One region of the Bradyrhizobium sp. CCBAU 45394 genome, then DNA from elsewhere that is predicted to be linked to it. Evidence: predicted binding sites of a transcription regulator. Region 1 holds the regulator's gene; each other region holds the start of a gene.
What was found. The regulator PhoB, encoded in region 1, activates phosphate uptake and scavenging genes when phosphate is short. The targets are predictions, from matches to a motif close to TGTCATNNANCTGTCAT.
Positions count from the first base shown of each region.

Region 2: WN73_RS30265 (Orn/Lys/Arg decarboxylase N-terminal domain-containing protein) is a predicted target of PhoB. The motif match lies at 1,007-1,023, and genes of this name have one in related genera.
Region 3: WN73_RS20450 (DUF2794 domain-containing protein) is a predicted target of PhoB. The motif match lies at 1,392-1,408, and genes of this name have one in related genera.
Region 4: ugpB (sn-glycerol-3-phosphate ABC transporter substrate-binding protein UgpB) is a predicted target of PhoB. The motif match lies at 1,698-1,714, and genes of this name have one in related genera.

Region 1 covers NZ_LBIX01000175.1:182,849-187,563, reverse strand. Annotated here, with positions in the region: gene pstB (phosphate ABC transporter ATP-binding protein PstB) at 1-506, shown strand, start outside; gene phoU (phosphate signaling complex protein PhoU) at 518-1,234, shown strand; gene phoB (phosphate regulon transcriptional regulator PhoB) at 1,257-1,964, shown strand; gene WN73_RS36160 (GcrA family cell cycle regulator) at 2,198-2,707, opposite strand; gene WN73_RS36155 (aspartate aminotransferase family protein) at 3,162-4,370, shown strand; gene argF (ornithine carbamoyltransferase) at 4,370-4,715, shown strand, end outside.
Region 2 covers NZ_LBIX01000172.1:135,882-140,596, forward strand. Annotated here, with positions in the region: gene WN73_RS30265 (Orn/Lys/Arg decarboxylase N-terminal domain-containing protein) at 1-962, opposite strand, end outside; gene WN73_RS30270 (Lrp/AsnC family transcriptional regulator) at 1,212-1,691, opposite strand; gene ald (alanine dehydrogenase) at 1,833-2,948, shown strand; gene WN73_RS30280 (flavin-containing monooxygenase) at 3,086-4,715, opposite strand, start outside.
Region 3 covers NZ_LBIX01000162.1:86,225-90,939, forward strand. Annotated here, with positions in the region: gene WN73_RS20440 (Bax inhibitor-1/YccA family protein) at 1-52, shown strand, start outside; gene WN73_RS20445 (GNAT family N-acetyltransferase) at 280-810, shown strand; gene WN73_RS20450 (DUF2794 domain-containing protein) at 957-1,328, opposite strand; gene WN73_RS20455 (DUF1223 domain-containing protein) at 2,073-2,849, opposite strand; gene acnA (aconitate hydratase AcnA) at 3,070-4,715, opposite strand, start outside.
Region 4 covers NZ_LBIX01000171.1:126,586-131,300, reverse strand. Annotated here, with positions in the region: gene ugpA (sn-glycerol-3-phosphate ABC transporter permease UgpA) at 1-277, opposite strand, end outside; gene ugpB (sn-glycerol-3-phosphate ABC transporter substrate-binding protein UgpB) at 327-1,643, opposite strand; gene WN73_RS28550 (CaiB/BaiF CoA transferase family protein) at 2,016-3,218, opposite strand; gene WN73_RS28545 (organic hydroperoxide resistance protein) at 3,397-3,822, opposite strand; gene WN73_RS28540 (MarR family winged helix-turn-helix transcriptional regulator) at 3,975-4,436, shown strand; tRNA gene WN73_RS28535 (tRNA-Ala) at 4,506-4,581, opposite strand; gene WN73_RS28530 (TIGR02300 family protein) at 4,681-4,715, opposite strand, start outside.

The DNA.
Region 1 (4,715 bases):
GCGCCCGCGTCGGCATGGTGTTCCAGAAGCCGACGCCGTTCCCGATGACGATCTACGAGAACATCGCCTTCGGCATCCGCCTCTACGAGAAGATCTCGAAGTCCGAGATGGACGACCGCGTCGAGAAGGCGCTGCGCGGCGGCGCGCTGTGGAACGAGGTCAAGGACAAGCTCAACGCCTCCGGCCTGTCGCTCTCCGGCGGCCAGCAGCAGCGCCTCTGCATCGCCCGCACCGTCGCGGTGCGGCCCGAGGTGATCCTGTTCGACGAGCCCTGCTCGGCGCTCGACCCGATCTCGACCGCCAAGGTCGAGGAGCTGATCCAGGAACTGTCCGAGAACTACACGATCGCGATCGTCACCCACAACATGCAGCAGGCGGCGCGCGTCTCCGACAAGACCGCGTTCATGTATCTCGGCGAGCTGATCGAGTTCGACGACACCAGCAAGATCTTCACGTCGCCGAGCGACCGGCGCACGCAGGATTACATCACCGGCCGGTTCGGCTGAGGAGACGGGACATGGGTTCTGAACATACCGCAAAGGCCTTCGACACCGACCTCCAGGAGCTCACCCGGCTCGTCGCCGAGATGGGCGGGATCGCCGAGCGCATGATCGTCGATTCCGTCGACGCGCTGATCCGCCGAGACGTCGCGCTCGGCCAGCGCGTCGTCGCCACCGACACCGAGCTCGACGCGCTGCAGAAGCGCATCGAGGAGCGCGCCGTGCTCACCATCGCCCGCCGCCAGCCGATGGCGGTCGATCTGCGCGAGATCGTCGGCGCCATGCGCGTTGCGACCGATCTCGAGCGCATCGGCGACCTTGCCAAGAACATGGGCAAGCGCGTCGCGGCGCTGGAGACGGATTTCCATCCGCTCAAGCTGTTCCGCGGCCTCGAGCACATGACCGACCTCGTGCAGCAGCAGGTCAAGTCGGTGCTGGACGCCTATGCCGCGCATGATCTGCCGGCGGCGATGGCGGTGTGGAAGGGCGACGAGGAAGTCGACGCCATCTGCACCTCGCTGTTCCGCGAGCTCCTCACCTACATGATGGAGGATCCGCGCAACATCTCGTTCTGCATCCATCTGATGTTCTGCGCCAAGAACATCGAGCGGATCGGCGACCACGCCACCAACATCGCCGAGACCGTGTTCTACATGATCGAGGGCCAGGCGATCACCGACAAGCGACCGAAGGGCGACATGACGACCTTCGCCACGACGGTCCCGAATACCTGAAGACTTAAGGAGCGACGACACCATGGGCGCACGCATTATGGTGGTTGAGGACGAGGAAGCTCTCACCGAGCTTCTCCGCTACAACCTCGAAGGCGACGGCTATGATGTGGAGACGGTGATGCGCGGCGACGACGCCGACACCCGCCTCAAGGAACACATCCCCGATCTGATCGTACTCGACTGGATGCTGCCGGGCCTGTCGGGCATCGAGCTGTGCCGCCGGCTGCGGACCCGGCCCGAGACCAAGCAGCTCCCGATCATCATGCTCACCGCGCGCGGCGAGGAGAGCGAGCGGGTGCGGGGTCTTGCGACCGGCGCCGACGACTACATCGTCAAGCCGTTCTCGGTGCCGGAGCTCTTGGCACGCGTGAAGGGCCTGCTGCGGCGCGCAAGCCCGGAGCGGCTCGCCACGGTGCTGGCCTATGGCGACATCGAGCTCGATCGCGACAAGCGCCGCGTCGCGCGCTCGGGCCGGCCGATCGACCTCGGCCCGACCGAATATCGCCTCTTGGAGTTCTTCCTGGAGCATCCCGGCCGCGTGTTCTCGCGCGAGCAGCTGCTCGACAGCGTCTGGGGCCGCGACATCTACATCGACGAGCGCACCGTCGACGTCCACATCGGCCGCCTGCGCAAGCTGCTCAATCTCGGCCGCGAGCAGGATCCCATCCGCACCGTCCGCGGCGCCGGCTACGCGCTGGATGATCGCTTTGCGAAGGCGGAGCAGACGTAAGCTAGGGGCGAGTTGGTTTGGCGAGCTGTCGCCACGATATCGGTGTCGTCCCGGCGAAGGCCGGGACCCATAACCCCAGGGCGCAATTGTTTGCGCGACAAGGGTAACTCCGTGTCCCCGTAACCACATCTGCTGGTGGTTATGGGTCCCGGCCTTCGCCGGGACGACATCGGAGTGTGTCGATCCGTCATCGCGTGACGGCGCCGTCTTTGCAATCAGCTAGAGCGACAAACTCACCGCGAGGGCTTCGCCGGTGCGCGCCGGCGATCCGCGGCGGGCTGATATGCCACGCGCGAGTGCTGCGCGCAGTAGGGCAGGCCCGACAGCGCCCTGCCGCCGCAGAAGAAGAAATCCGGGCTCGAGGGATCGCCGACCGGCCAGTGGCAGGTCGCCTCGTTCAGCTCCAGCAGCGACAGCCGCTGGCTCATCGGCACCACGTTGTCGTAGGTGACCGGTTCGGCCTCCACCTCGACCTCGAAGGCCTGCGCCAGCGCGGTGTTGCCGCGCGCAATGGGGCGGCTCACCCGCATCATGTGCTGCGCGGGGCGCGCCTTGCGCGGCCGCGGAGCCGCCGATGAGGGGCTCTTGGCGCGGCCGGATAGGCCGAGCCTGTGTACCTTGCCGATCACGGCATTGCGGGTCACGTTCCCGAGCTCGGCTGCGATCTGGCTGGCCGATAATCCGGCCTCCCAGAGCTTTTTCAACTGCTCGACGCGATCGTCGGACCAGGTCAAAACCGTCATTGCACCCTTTCCCTCGCCGTGCGGCTGCCATCCTGGCGCCTCGCGGCGAATGCCTAAGCCTCGAAAAACCCGTGCCGTCAGAATCCCTTAAGGCTCGCCGGGCGCGCCGATAACGCCCGAACGTCTACGCCGGTACATGAGGACTTAGAGGATCAGAAACACTGCACGAGATGTCGTATCTGACAAGCCAAACGCTACAATATGGCGTGACTCACGCGCAAGAGTCCGCCGACTCGCTTCCACATGTTCCGTGGCGAAAACCCCGCAATTTCGGCTCCGCAAGACTACGGATTCAGCGTTTCGCGAGGCTTTCGGGCGGCATTGACACCGGTTTCACCAGGCATAAGATAGTGTCACGTGCCGCCCTTAAAAGGCGGCACGTTTCGTTTTCCGGGCCGGTCAATGGTGCGCTGCGTGAGCGTGTTCAGGCCGTCCGCAACATCAAGTGATCGTCATGACTAACAGCGCAGCGCCGCATTTGCTTCCCGTTTTCGCCAGATCCGACCTCGGTTTCGAGCGCGGCGAAGGCTGCTGGCTGATTGCGACCAATGGCGATCGCTATCTCGATTTTACCTCGGGCGTCGCCGTGAACGCGCTCGGCCATGCCCATCCCGCGCTGGTCAAGGCGCTGCAGGAGCAGGCCACAAAACTCTGGCACATGTCGAACCTGTTCCAGAGTCCGGACGGCGAGAAGCTCGCTGCGCGCCTGTGCAATGAAAGCTTCGCGGACTTCGTGTTCTTCTGCAATTCCGGCGCCGAGGCGCTGGAAGGTGTGATCAAGCTGGTCCGCCATCATCACTTCTCCAAGGGGCATCCGGAACGTTACCGCATCATCACCTTCGAAGGCGCCTTCCATGGCCGCACGCTGGCGACGCTGGCTGCGACGGGATCTGCAAAATATCTCGAAGGTTTTGGTCCGCCGATGGATGGCTTCGACCAGGTCCCGCATGGCGACATCGAGGCCGTGAAGAAGGCAATCGGTCCGCAGACCGCCGGCATCCTGATCGAGCCGATTCAGGGCGAGGGCGGCGTGCGTTCCGCAACGCCTGCGTTCCTCAAGGCATTGCGCCAGCTTTGCGACGAGAAGGGCCTGCTGCTCGCCTTCGACGAGGTGCAGACCGGCATGGGCCGCACCGGCGATCTGTTCGCGCATCGGCGTACCGGCGTCACACCTGACGTGATGTCGCTGGCCAAGGCGCTCGGCGGCGGCTTCCCGATCGGTGCGATCCTGGCCACCGCGGACGCGGCGGCCGGCATGGGTCCCGGCTCGCACGGATCGACCTTCGGCGGCAATCCGCTCGCGATCTCGGCTGCGAATGCCGTGCTCGACGTCATGCTGAAGCCCGGCTTCTTCGATCACGTGCAGAAGATGTCGCTGCTGCTCAAGCAGAAGCTCGCCTCCGTGATCGACCGTCATGGCGATGTCGTCAGCGAGGTGCGCGGCGAGGGCCTCCTGATCGGCATCAAGGCCGTGGTGCCATCAGGCGATCTCGTCGCGGCGCTGCGCAACGAGAAGCTGCTCACGGTCGGCGCCGGCGACAATGTCGTGCGTTTCCTGCCGCCCTTGATCGTCACCGAAGCCGAGATTGAGGACAGCGTCGGGCGGCTCGAACGCGCCTGCGCCGCGATCTCGTCCAGTCAGACCAAGCGGGCGGCAAGCTGATGAGCAAGTCGCCGAAGCACTTCCTCGATATCAACGAGCTCCCGCTGTCGGAGCTCAAGAGCATGCTCGATGCCTCCTCCGCCATGAAGGCGAAGCAGAAGGCGCATCAGCCGGTGAGGCCGCTCGAAGGCAAGACGCTGGCGATGATCTTCGAGCGCCCGTCGACCCGTACGCGGGTGTCGTTCGACGTCGCCATGCGCCAGCTCGGCGGCGAGCCCATCATGCTCACCGGCGCCGAGATGCAACTCGGCCGCGGCGAGACCATCGCCGACACCGCGCGCGTGCTGTCGCGCTATGTCGACGCCATCATGATCCGTATCCTCAACCACGACGCCTTGCTCGAGC
Region 2 (4,715 bases), on a different contig from region 1:
CGGAACGGCCGTTCCTTGCGCCAGGCGTCGCGATCCCTGACCAGCGGATGGCTGCGGATCGCCTCGCGCAGGGCCTTCTCGTCGAGCATGTCCCAGCGCATCGGGCCGATCAGGCCCCAGGCGTTGCGGATGGTCGGGACGTAGACCGGGATGCCGCCATTGATCATCAGCGCGCCGTGATGGGCGGCCTTGTGGTTGTTGCGGTCGAACAGCACGAGGTCGCCGTCGGTGACGAGCGCGCCGAGCGCGACCTTGTTCGAGGTCGAGGTGCCATTGAGCACGAAATAGGTCTTCTCCGCGCCGAAGATCTGGGCGGCTTCCTTCTGCGCCTTCAGCGCCGGGCCCTCATGGGTGAGGAGGTCGCCGAGGTCGAGCACGGAATTGTCGAGGTCGTCGCGGAACACGGATTCGCCGAGATGCTCGACGAACACCCGGCCGATGGGGCTGCGATTGTAGAACACGCCGCCATTGTGGCCCGGACAGGTCCAGAGCTGGTTGCCTTCCTCGGCATAGTCGACCAACGCGCCGAAGAACGGCGTCTTCAGCGTCTCGGCATATTGCTTGAGCCGGCTGATCAGGTTCTTGGCGATGAAGGTCGGCGTCTCCTCGGAGAGGAAGACATAGCCGTCGATGAAGTCGAGCACCTCGACCGGCAGATCCTCGAACCGCTTGCGCCGGATCAGGAGGATGATCGGGAAGTCGAGGCCGCGGCGCCGCATCAAATTAATCAGCGCCGAGGTCTTGCCCTCCAGGCCCTTCTTGCCCCAGTCCACCACCATGCAGCCGATCGCGGCGTCGGTCTGCACCGCGATCTCCGCGTCCTCCAGCTTGCGGGCCCGGACGACCTCGAAGCCGGAGCGCTGGATCTCCTCGATGATCTGGTTGAAGCGGACGCCTTCGAGGTCGTCGGCGTCGAACACGGGTGCGGCGAACAGGAAGTTGAAGCGCTTGAAATAGTCCATTGTCTGTCCCGAATGTACTGGAGACACAGCTCTCGGCACATTCGATGACAGTTGGATGACGGGAGCTGCGGCTGGCGTTTCGCCTCTCCCCGCTTGCGGGAGAGGCCGGATTGCACAGCAATCCGGGTGAGGGGAGCTTCCGCGAGTCCGACTATCACCGCCTTTGTGGGTGCAGCCCCTCACCCCAACGCTCTCAGCGCGAGCGAAGCTCGGCGCGGCCCCGTAAGAACGGGGAGAGGGAGAAGTCCGCTACCGCTTGGCCTCGCTGAACACCACCGTCGGCACCGCGCGGTTGACGACTTCGCGCAGCGCGAAGCTCGATTGCACCCGCGCGACGCGCGGCAATCGCGACAGCTCGGTGCGGTGGATGCGCTCGAAATCCTGGATGTCGCGCGCAAGCACGATCAGGATGTAGTCGTCGGTGCCCGACATCAGGAAGCAGCGCACGACGGAGGGGCATTTCACCACCTCCGCCTCGAACGCTTTCAGCGCCTCGTCGCTCTGGCTCTCCAGCGCAATGCGCACCAGTACCGTCGTGGTGAGGCCGAACTGCGCCAGGTCGAGCGCGGCCTGATAGGCCTGGATGTAGCCGTCGTCCTCCAGCGCCTTCTGCCGCCGCGCCAGCGCCGTGCTGGATAGTCCGACCTTGTTGGCAAGCTCGGTGTGGCTGGCCCGCGCGTTGGTCGTGAGTTCCGCGAGGATGGCGAGGTCTTTCCGGTCGAGGGCCAATGTTTCGTTTCCAGCGTGAAAGGGCACTTCGGCGCCGGAAACCGGCGCGGAGATCGCGAAACTAGCTGATATTTGCACGAAACCAAACTGGACCCGTCGCTACCATGGCGAGGTGAATCAAGACGTTGGAAGGAGCCTAGGATGCGTGTCGGTGTGCCCAAGGAGATCAAGGTGCAGGAATATCGCGTCGGGCTCACCCCGGGCGCGGTCCGTGAATATGTCGCGGCCGGGCATCAGGTGACGGTCGAGACAGGCGCTGGCAGCGGCATCGGTGCTTCGGACGAGGTCTATCGGCGGGCAGGGGCGGAGATCGCCGGGAGCGCCCGCGACGTCTTCGCCAGCTCCGACATGATCGTGAAGGTGAAGGAGCCGCAGAAGAGCGAATGGACCCAGCTTCGCGAAAGCCAGATCCTGTTTACTTACCTCCATCTTGCACCGGATCCCGAACAGGCCAAGGGCTTGCTCGCCTCCGGCTGTACGGCGATCGCCTATGAAACCGTCACCGACGCGGCCGGTCACCTCCCCCTGCTTGCGCCGATGAGCGAAGTCGCCGGCCGCCTCGCCATCGAGGCCGCTGGCGCCGCGCTCAAGCGGTCGGCCGGCGGTCGCGGGCTTTTGCTGGGCGGCGTGCCCGGCGTGCAGCCGGCGCGGCTCGTCGTGCTCGGCGGCGGCGTGGTGGGAACACAGGCCGCGCGCATGGCCGCGGGCCTTGGCGCGGAGGTCACGGTGATCGATCGCTCGATTCCCCGGCTGCGCGAGCTGGATGATGTCTTTCTCGGACGGGTGCGCACCCGCTTTTCAACCATCGAGGCGGTCGAGGAGGAGGTCTTTGCCGCCGACGTCGTGATCGGTGCGGTGCTGGTGCCGGGCGCGAGCGCGCCCAAACTCGTCACGCGCGCGATGCTGAAATCGATGCGGCCGGGCGCCGTGCTGGTCGACGTCGCTATCGACCAGGGCGGTTGCTTCGAGACGTCGCATGCGACCACGCACACGGACCCGACCTACGAGGTCGACGGCATCGTGCATTATTGCGTCGCCAACATGCCGGGTGCGGTGCCTGTCACGTCGAGCCAGGCGCTGAACAACGCGACGCTGCCGTTCGGCCTGATGCTCGCGAACAAGGGTTTTGCGGCGGTGCTGGAGAACCCGCATTTGCGCAACGGCCTGAATGTCCACCGTGGCCGCATCACCAACAAGGCGGTCGCGGAAAGCCTCGGGCTGGAGTTCGCTCCGGTGGAGACCGGGCTCGCGGCGTAGACGGGCCGCCAGTTCCGTCATTGCGAGCGTAGCGAAGCAATCCAGAGTATCTCCACGCAAAGATTCTGGATTGCTTCGCTGCGCTCGCAATGACGACGTGGAGAGAGGGTGCGCCGACGTTGTGGGCGCCATCAACTCTACGCCTTCGTCAGCCTGTACTGCCCAAGATCCGGATCATGCGTCATGCGCCAGTAATCCACGAAGCGCCAGGGCATGGCGGAAAACACGCGGCCGCTTGAGTTGCGATAGTAAGTCGTCATGCCCGGATGGGTCCAGATCATGCCCTCGTGCTCGGCGTCGACCTTGCGGACGTAATCGTCGAGCACGTCCGGACGGACGTCGATCGCTGCGACATCGCGCGCGATCATGTCGGCCAGGCACGCCGAGATGTAGCGGCTCTGGCACTCCGACTGGAAGATGACGCTGCCGCCATGCGCGGGACCTGAGTTCGGGCCGAGCATGCAGAAGAAGTTGGGGAAATCAGGCACGGTAAGGCCGAGGAACGCGGTCGGATTGTCGTTGCCCCAGGCCTCGCGCAAATTCTTGCCGTTGCGGCCGCTGATGTTCAGGCGCGCCGCCATCTCCGTGACCTTGAAGCCGGTCGCGACCACGATGATATCCGCGAGGCGGTGCTTGCCGTCCGCGGTGACGATGCCGCCCTGGTCGAAACGGTCGATCGCGTCGGTGACGAGCTCCACGTTCGGTCGCGTCAACGTCTTGAACCAGTTGTTGTCGAGCAGGATGCGCTTGCCGTAAGGCGGATAGGTCGGCACGCATTTTTCGATCAGGTCGGGGCGGTCCTTCAGCTCGGTGAGGATGAAGTCGGTCAGCTCCTGCCGGTGGCGGTCGTTGCCCTTGTTGACGGCGCGCTCCGGATGTGGCCAGGCCGGGTCCTTGCGCAGGAACGGCAGCAGGCCGTCGCCATAGCGCCAGAACATGTTGAAGCGATACCACTGCACATAGAACGGCAGATGCGCCAGCAGCCAGCGCGCGCCCTCGCTGATCGGGTCGGAATAGCCCTTCACCGGCCGCGCCCATTGCGCGCTGCGCTGATAGACGGTGACCGAGGCCACACGGCCGGCAATCGCCGGCACCAGCTGCATCGCGGTCGCGCCGGTGCCGATCACGGCGACGTGCTTGCCGTCCAGATCGATATCGCCGGACCATAACGCCGAATGCAGGATCGTGCCCTTGAAGCTTTCTTCGCCCTTGAAGCGGGCGCGGGAGGGATCGTTGAGCTGGCCGATCGCGCTGACCAGCGCGGTGGATTCGAAGGTCTCTTCTCCGTCCTTGGTCCTGAGCGTGGAAATCCAGCGCCTCTTGCCTTCGTCCCAGCGCGACGAGGTCAGCTCGGTGTTGACGCGCAGATGCTTGCGGATGCCGTATTCATCGGCGACCTTCAGGAGATAGCCGAGCAGCTCCTCGCGCTGGCAGAAGTACCGCGTCCATGCGTTGCGCGAGCCGAACGAATACGAATAGGAATGGTTCGGTGTATCGACGCCGCAGCCGGGATAGCGGTTGATCCACCAGGTGCCGCCGAGCTCGTCGTTCTTCTCGACGATGGTGTAGGGGATGCCGAGATGACCGAGCGCCACGCCGAGCGCAATGGCGCAGACGCCGGCGCCGACGATCAGAACGTGCTGCTCCGCGAGCTTGTCGTCGGAAGGACGCGTCGTCCATCGTGTCTCGCGCGGCACAAAGCCCATCTCCTCGCGCATCAGGGGCGCATATTCCGGCGCGACGTTCTCGCCGAGGCAGGCGCGCATC
Region 3 (4,715 bases), on a different contig from region 1:
CTTCATCAACCTGTTCACGCTGCTCCTGCAGCTCCTCGGCCAGCGCGATTAAGCGATCGACCAGAGAGAACGACATGAGCCCCGGCCGCAAGGCCGGGGTTTTTGTTTGGGCCGGGTGCCACCACGAACACCGTCATTGCGAGCGCAGCGAAGCAATCCAGAGCGCCTCCGCGGATGCATTTCTGGATTGCTTCGCCGCAAGGGCTCCTCGCAATGACGGAGTATATGGAAACGATGTTGCCTCTTCCGGCCGCCGCGGGAAGGCTCTAATCTTTACCCATGTCCGCACCTGAAATCAGGCCCACCCTTGAGGCCGACCTCCCCGCCATCACCGCCATCTACCAGCAGGCCGTCCGCGAGGGCACGGCGACGTTCGAGCTGGAGCCGCCGGATCTTGCCGAGATGACGCGGCGCTACCGCGCGCTGGTCGACGGCGGCTATCCCTATTTCGTCGCCATCCTCGACGGCCGCGTTGCCGGCTACGCCTATGCCGGCGCCTACCGGCCGCGGCCAGCCTATCGCTTCACGGTCGAGAATTCGATCTATCTCGACCCCTCCTTCCACCGCCGCGGCGTCGGCTCGTTGCTGCTGGAGCGGCTGATCGCCGAGTGCGAGGCGCGCGGCTTCCGCCAGATGATCGCGGTGATCGGCGATTCCGCCAATGCCGGCTCGATCGGCGTGCACACCAAGGGCGGCTTCAGGATGATCGGCACGCATCCCAATGTCGGGCTGAAATTCGGCCGCTGGCTCGACACGGTGATGATGCAGCGCGAGCTCGGCGAGGGCGCCAGCACGGTGCCGGGGAAGTAAGCGCCTCACGTCATTCCGGGGCGCGCATAGCGCGAACCCGGAATCCAGAAGTTTCAAGCGAGCGATGCGGATCGAGATTCTCAGGCGCGCAACCGCGCGCCGGAGTTCGCGACTTCGTCGCGCCCCGGAATGACGACCGAAGGTCGTCACACCACGGCCAGCTTGCGATCGATCACCAGCAGCACGCGCTCGAGCTCGTGGCCGCGGCGCAGGATCAGGCCGGTCGCCGAGATCACGCTGTACATGCCCTGCTTGCGCGCGAGGCGCGGGTCCTTCTCGATGCGATAGATCGGCACTTCCGAGGCGCGGCGATAGACCGAGAACACCGCACGGTCCTTCAGGAAGTCGATGGCATAGTCGCGCCACTCGCCGTCGGCGACCATGCGGCCGTAGAGATTGAGAATTCGGCGCAGCTCGAGCCGGTTGAAGGTCACCTGGTTCGGCTGCGCATTCGCAGCGGGGGGACGCGCCGCCGCGCGCTGCTCGCTCGGATCGGCATCCTCCGACGTCAGACTCATGGAGCGCCTCCTGATCGCACGGCATGATCGCGTCCGCGAAAACCGTCCCCGGAACCGCGGATCATGACAATCGCATGATTGCGCCAACCGTTCCCCACCGCAAGGGGCTCTCGAGGGCTGTTTGAAGAGCTCTCGGTGCAACCCATTGAACCGGGGGCGAATCGGAACACACGCAACGGTGGAACTCTGTCGCGACGAACCGTCACGGGATCGTTAGCAGGAATCATAGTATCGCCGCTTTTCCGCCCAGCGCCTGCCGCCCTGCACTGCGAAAAGAGCTGTGTGCGTTGACCCGGTCCTTTCGGTTCCGGATTCCTCAGCCCCCAGCCCCCCGGGGTCGACGGGATCGGGTCTGTACGCGCGACAAGGAGGGCCAACGCGAGTTGGTCCTTTTTTGTTTGTGTCGGGATGTTTCTTCCCCCGCTGTCATTCCGGGACGCGCGAAGCGCGGGCCCGGAATCCATCAATCGTTCCCAGTTGAGAAATGGATTCCGGGCTCGCGCCAAAGAGGCGCGCCCCGGAATGACGAGGGACAAGATTTTTCCGACACGATCTTGCGTACGCTCTCTCCCCTCATCCTTCGCGCGGCGTCCCGAAGGATCGAGGCCCGAGCGGCATCAGCGGGGCCTTTCATGGTTCTCGCGGCGATGCGCAGCATCGTCCGCCGCGCGCGCAAGGGGCGCGCTCCTCACCATGAGGAGATAGAGCCAGACCGCGCATCAGGAAGAATGCGAAGCGTGCGCTTCAGTGCAGCGACGTGTATGCCGCGCCCAGCATCGGGCCGGGTTTCTCGCGGCTGCCGTCCTGGACATAGACCACCGCGCCATCGACGCCGTCGCGCGTGAGGTTCTCGATCGGCACCGTCCAGCTTTCCGGACGACCGTTCCAGTCGCCGACCTTGAGCAGGTTGCGCACCACGTTGTGATAGGTGATCTGCTGTCCGCGATTTTCGCCTTTGGCGATCGCGATCGGCACTGACTTCGCAATCGAGCAGATCCAGACTTCGCCGTGCGAGATCGCCGGCTCCTTGCTCGCGGCCACCGACACGTTGATCTGCTTGCCCGAGAGCGACATCGTCACCGGCACGCTCATCACGCCCATGCCTTTGTCGGTCTTGCCGATCGCACTCTCGATGCCGGCACGATCACTGCCGACGACATGCGTCGAGCCGTTCACCACGACCTGCGGGGTGTAGACCTCGCGGTCGCCGCGCATGCGCGAATAAGCGCGCTGCCGCGCCGAGAAGCGCGAATCCGCCAGCGTGTCCTTCCAGCCGAGATAATCCCAATAATCGATCGGCATGCTCAGCGCGATGATCGAGGGATCGCTGGAGAGATCGCCGATGATCTTGTCGGCGGGCGGGCAGGAGGAGCAGCCCTGCGAGGTGAAGAGCTCAACCACGGCGCGGGGATCAGCCTCAGCGGGACGGATGACGGCGACGATCGCACAGATGCCGAGTGCTCCCGACCAGAAGGCACCGGACCAACGTGAAATCAGATGAGAAGCCGTCATTGCTGTCATGTCGAACGCCGCACACCGTTGCTCGTGGGAAGGGAAATCTTATCGCCTGATGGTCACCGTAGTCTTACGGGCACGGCACATTCGACCGTCCAGGGCGGAGTTTCCGCCGGGCGGGCCCATCCGAAGCATGCCGCAAACGCGCGAAGGCGGCCTTGTGATAGGCCGCCTTCGTTTAACCTTCTACTCACTTCGCAGTGAGCCACCGTTCACAAATCCGCGCTTAAGCCGCGAGCTTGCGCAGCACGTAGTGCAGGATGCCGCCGTTCCGGTAGTAGTCGAGCTCGTCCAGCGTATCGATGCGGCAAAGCAGCGAAACGCGCTGCAACGAACCGTCGCCGGAGACGATCTCCGCGGTCAGCTTCTGGCGCGGCTTCAGATCGCCGACGAGACCACGCAGCGTGACCTTCTCGTCGCCCTTCAGGCCGAGCGACGACCAGGAGGTGCCTTCCTCGAAGGTCAGCGGCAGCACGCCCATACCGACAAGATTGGAGCGATGGATGCGCTCGAAGCTCTGGCAGATCACCGCGCGCACGCCGAGCAGGCGCGTGCCCTTCGCAGCCCAGTCGCGCGAGGAGCCGTTGCCGTATTCGGCGCCGGCGAACACCACCAGCGGCACCTGCTCCTGCTGGTACTTCATCGCGGCGTCGTAGATCGACATCTGCTCGCCGTCGGGCCAGTGCTTGGTGAGGCCGCCTTCCGGGATGTTGCCGTCGGCGCCCTTGAGCATGAAGTTCTTGATGCGGATGTTGGCGAAGGTGCCGCGCATCATCACTTCATGGTTGCCGCGCCGCGTGCCGTACTGGTTGAAGTCGGCGGGACGCACCTGGTGCTCGCTGAGATACTTGCCCGCGGGCGAGGTGAGCTTGATCGAACCGGCCGGCGAGATGTGGTCGGTGGTGATCTTGTCGCCGAACATGGCGAGGATGCGCGCCTCGACGATGTCGGTGACCGGCTCCGGCTCCTTCTTCATGCCTTCGAAGTAGGGCGGGTTCTGCACGTAGGTCGAGCTCATGTTCCAGCGATAGGTCTCGCTCTCGACGGTCTTGATCTTGCGCCAGTTGGTGTCGCCCTTGAACACGTCGGCATACTTCTTCTTGAAGATCGACGCGGTCACGAACTTCTTCATGAAGGCGTTGATCTCCTTCGACGTCGGCCAGATGTCCTTGAGGTACACCGGCTTGCCGTCCTTGCCTTCACCGAGCGGCTCGACGGCGAGGTTCTTGGTCACGCTACCCGCGAGCGCGTGAGCGACGACCAGCGGCGGCGAGGCCAGATAGTTCGCCTGCACGTCCGGCGAGACGCGGCCTTCGAAGTTGCGGTTACCGGAGAGCACGGCGGCGGCAACGATGCCGTTGTCGTTGATCGACTTCGAGATCTCCTCCGGCAGCGGACCGGAATTGCCAATGCAGGTGGTGCAGCCGAAGCCGACCAGGTTGAAGCCGACCTTGTCGAGATCGGCCTGAAGGCCGGAATCGGCGAGATAGGCCGCGACCACCTGGCTGCCCGGGGCAAGCGAGGTCTTCACCCACGGCTTGGCCTTGAGGCCCTTCGCCGCGGCATTGCGGGCCAGGAGCCCGGCGCCGATCAGCACGCTCGGGTTCGAGGTGTTGGTGCAGGAGGTGATCGCGGCGATCACGACGTCGCCATGGCCGATCTCGTACTTCTTGCCTTCGACGGCAAAGCGCTTCGCCGGCTCTTCGGTCTTCTTGTACTCATTGGCGAGTGCGAGCGAGAAGCCTTCGGCGACCGACGGCAGCGCGATGCGGCCTTCGGGACGCTTCGGACCGGCCATCGACGGCACGACGTCGGCGAGGTCGAGCGTCAGCGTTTCCGTGAACACCGGATCGGCCGACTTGGCGGTGCGGA
Region 4 (4,715 bases), on a different contig from region 1:
CGAGCAGCAGCGCGAACGACAGCGACGACACGGCGATCGCGAACGAGAAGAAGAACGTCCGGACGATCGCCTCGAAATAGGCGGGATCCCTGAACAGCTCGATGTAATTGTCGAACCAGACAAAGGTGCTCGACAGGCCAAAGGCATCCTGGAGCAGGAAGGACTGGATCACCGCCTGCAGGGCCGGCCAGTAGAAGAAAATCAGGACGATCGCGAGCTGCGGCGCAACCAGCGCGTAAGGCAATAGCTTTGATTGGAAAATGGCTTGCTTTTGCATGATGTCAGCAGAAGCGGCAGGCCGGGTCGCGGCCTGCCGCTTCGATGCCTCACTTCACAGCGGTCTTTTCGAACTGCCGCAGCATCGTGTTGCCGCGTTCGACAGCGGCGTCGAGCGCCTGCTTGGCGGTCTTCTTGCCGGCCAGCGCCTGCTCGATCTCTTCCGACCAGACGTCACGCAGCTGCACCATGTTGCCGAGGCGCAGACCGCGCGAGTTCTCGGTCGGCTCCTTGTTGGTCAGCTCGAGCAGCGGGGTCTCGAGATAGGGCTGGTCCTTGTAGAAGCCCTCGGCCTTGGCCTTCTCATAGGCCGCCTTGGTGATCGGCAGATAGCCGGAGGCCTTGTGGATGTAGACCTGGCGATCGGTGTCGGAGAGGAACGTCAGGAATTTTGCGACGCCCTTGTATTCCTCGGCCGACTTGCCGCCCATGACCCAGAGCGAAGCGCCGCCGATGATCGAGTTCTGCGGCGCGCCCTTGACGTCGGGATAATAGGGCATCGGCACGGCGTTGAAGTTGAACTTGGCCTGTGCCTTGACGTTGCCGAAGAAGGCCGACGACGTCAGGTAGATCGCGCACTCACCCGAGGTGAAGCGGCCTTCGCCGGTGTTGGTGCGGCCGGCGTAGTCGTAGGTCTTGTCCTTCTGAAGTTCGACCAGCTTCTCGAGATGCTTGACCTGGAGCGGGCCGTTGAACTCGAGCTTGGTGTCGAAGCCGTCGAGGCCGTTCGCCTTGGTCGAGAGCGGCACGTTGTGCCAGGCGGAGAGCTGCTCGAGGTTGACCCAGGTGATCCATGAGCCGGAGAAGCCGCAGGTCGGATGACCGTTGTCGTGCAGCTTCTTGGCGACCTCGAACACTTCGGGCCAGGTCTTCGGGATCTCGGCGTTGACCTTCTTGAACTCGTCGAGGTTGACCCACATCACGGTCGAGGACGAGTTGAAGGGGAACGACAGCATCTCGCCCTTCGACGTGGAGTAGTAGCCGGTGATGGCGGGCAGATAGATCTTGGGATCGAACTTCTCGCCGGCGTCGGCCATCAGCTTGTAGACGGGCTTCACGGCGCCGGTCGCGGCCATCATGGTCGCGGTGCCGACTTCGAACACCTGCATGATGTGCGGCGCGTTGCCGGCACGGAACGCGGCGATGCCCGCGTTCATCGTGTCGGGATAGTTGCCCTTGTAGGTCGGGATGACCTTGTAGTCGCTCTGCGACGCGTTGAAGTCGGTGGCAAGCTTGACGATGACGTCGTTGTTGGCGCCGGTCATCGCGTGCCACCACTGGATTTCGGTCACGGCCAGGGCCGGCGAGGCCGACATGCCGACCGTGATTGCAAATGCGGCAGCCGCCCCAAAGTGTCGAAGTGCCATCAAGAAAACCTCCCTTGGCCGTCAATAAAGAAGCGCTTGCGCTAGCAGCGCCATATGACGTTCACATGACTGTGTAAGCGGCCGAAACGAAAGCGGCAAGCGCTGGAAAAGGGAAGCCGTCAAATAGGCGAATGCGACGCGGACAGCCTCGTCCGTTCGCGCTGCACACGCGTGGGTCGCGCCGCAGTGCGGCATTGCTCGTGTGAGGTCGACGATCAGGCCGCGGGCTCCAAAACCTCTCCCGCTTGCGGGAGAGGTCGCGCCGAAGGCGCGGGGGTGAGGGCTCTCTCCTCTGGGGGATTGTCCCATTGCGGAGACACCCTCTCCCCAACCCTCTCCCGCAGGGGGGAGAGGGAGCGCAGCATCGTTGCCCTAGCGCTTGCGCTCGGGGCCGCAGACCGTGCCCTTCTCGACCATCGCGTCGATCTCGGCCTTGGAATATCCGAACTCGCCCAGCACCTCCGCCGAGTGCTGGCTGAATTTCGGCGGCAGCCGGCGCAGGCTCGGCTTGCTGCGATCGAGCCGGATCGGCGAGGCGACGCCCTTGTACCAGTCCTTCTCGATAATATCGCCGCGGTAGATCGTGTGCGGGTTCGTCAACGCCTGGTCGATCTTCTGCACCGGGCCTGCGGGCAGGCCCGCCGCGAGCAGGCGATTGCAGAGCGGCTCGGCCTCGTGCTGGCTGAACACCGCGGCAAGCTCGGCGCGCAGCGCCTCGCGATTGGCGATGCGGTCCTTGTTGCGGGCAAAGCGCGGATCGGTGCCGAGCTCGGGCTTGCCGATCTCCTTGGCGAGCTTGCGGAAGGTGCCGTCATTGCCGACGCCGATGAAGATGTTGTCGGTCTTGGTCGGGAAGATCGCATAAGGCACGAGATTCGGATGCTCGTTGCCGGTGAGGCCCGGCGGCTTGCCATGCATGAAATAGTTCGCGGTGTGCGGATGCATGATGGCAAGGCCGGTCTCGTACAGCGTGGTCTCCAGGAACTGGCCCTTGCCCGAGCGCTGCCGCTCCGACAGCGCCATCAGGATGCCGATCGCCGCATAGAGGCCGGTCGTGATGTCGACCAGCGGCACGCCGATTCGCATCGGCCCGCTCTCGGGCGAACCGGTCGCCGCGATCATGCCGGTCATGGCCTGGATGATGGCGTCATAGCCGGGATTGCCGCCGCGCGGGCCATCGGCGCCGAAGCCGCAGATCCGGCAATGCACGAGGCGCGGGAATTTCTCGCGCAGCACCTCGTTGCCGATGCCCCATTTCTCCAGCGTGCCCGGCTTGAAATTCTCGATCAGGACGTCGGCCGTCTCCAGCATCTTGAGCAGCACGACGCGGCCGCCCTCGGAGGCGAGGTCGAGGCCGATCGAGCGCTTGTTGCGGTTGATGCCGATGAAATAGGCCGCGTCCTCGTCGTGGAAGGGAGGGCCCCAGTCGCGCACCTCGTCGCCGGCGGGCGGCTCGACCTTGATCACGTCGGCGCCATGGTCGGCGAGGATCTGGGTGCAGTAGGGGCCGCCGAGCACGCGCGTGAGATCGATGACGCGCAGTCCGCTCATTGCACCCATAACGGCTTCAGTCATGCCTTCGCTTCCCCTGTGTCGGTCGTTGGATCACAGGCCTAGCGAGGTTTATTTGCGCCAGCAATGGCGCCGGGCGTGGAGCCGTATGCGCCGCGGCGCGGCCATCCCGCGAGGTGGCAAATTCAACCGGAAGCGGCCGGCCCGAGGGGGATCCCGGGCCAGCCAATCCGCCGTTTGATCAGACGACCGTCAGGCGAACGTCGACATTGCCGCGCGTGGCATTGGAATAGGGGCACACCTGGTGCGCCTTCGCGACCAGCGCCTCGGCTTCGGCACGGGCGAGGCCCGGCAGCGAGACGGCGAGGTCGATGTCGAGGCCGAAGCCGCCTTCGGAGCGCGGGCCGATCCCGACGGTCGAGGTGACGGCGGCGTCGGCGGGAACCTTGGGGCCGCCCTGCGAGGCCACGAACTTCATCGCGCCGATGAAGCAGGCGGCGTAGCCGGCCGCAAACAGCTGCTCGGGATTGTTGCCGGCGCCGCCGCCGCCGCCGAGCTCCTTCGGCGTGGTGAGCTTGACGTCGAGCGCGCCGTCGAGGGTCGCAGCATGGCCGTCGCGGCCGCCGGTGGCTTTTGCACTGGTCTTGTAAAGGACGTTCACGGACATTTTCGTCTCCCTGGGTTTCGGTGGGGTGCGATGTCTATCGCAGACAATTAGATTGTGCGCAATTGAAATTGCGACGTCTCACATTTAATTGTTCACAATTGAATGTACGGCGGCGCGGCCCCACAATGCGGACAAACCTCGTGAGATTCTCCATGGCTCGGAAACTATCGGCAGCGGACGCGCCGCTGCGGCTCGACAACCAGATCTGCTTCGCGGTCTATTCGGCCGCGCACGCCTTCAATCGCGTCTACAAGCCGCTGCTCGACCGCCTCGGCCTGACCTATCCGCAATATCTGGTGATGCTGGTGCTGTGGGAGCGCGACGACGTGCCGGTCAAGGACATCGGGGAGAGGCTGTTTCTGGATTCGGGCACGCTGACGCCGCTGCTGAAGCGCCTCGAGGCCGCCCACCTCGTCAAGCGCACCCGCTCGAGCGAGGACGAGCGCCAGGTGTTGATCGCGCTGACGCCGCAGGGCCACGCGCTGAAAGACAAGGCGCGCGCCGTGCCGCAGTCGATCCTGGCGGCGTCGGACTGCTCGGTGTCGGAGCTGGTCGCGATGAAAGACGAGATCGTCGCGCTGCGCGACCGGCTCAATGCGGTGATCGGGGAGTAGTTGAGATTTAATTCAAAGCCCGCCTTCGCCCTGCGGGCTTCGGCGCGGCAGCCTTCGCTTCGCGAAGGCTGGTGGAGCCAGGCGGGATCGAACCGCCGACCTCTTGCATGCCATGCAAGCGCTCTCCCAGCTGAGCTATGGCCCCTTAAGTCTTCCAGTGGGGAGGATCCTGGGGGATCCGTCCCGGCCGGCGAGCCCTAGGCGACTCGCGCGGTGCACCCTTTTTCACAGATCAGGGCTGATCTCAAGTCTCTTCATCGCCCCCGACATCACCAATGA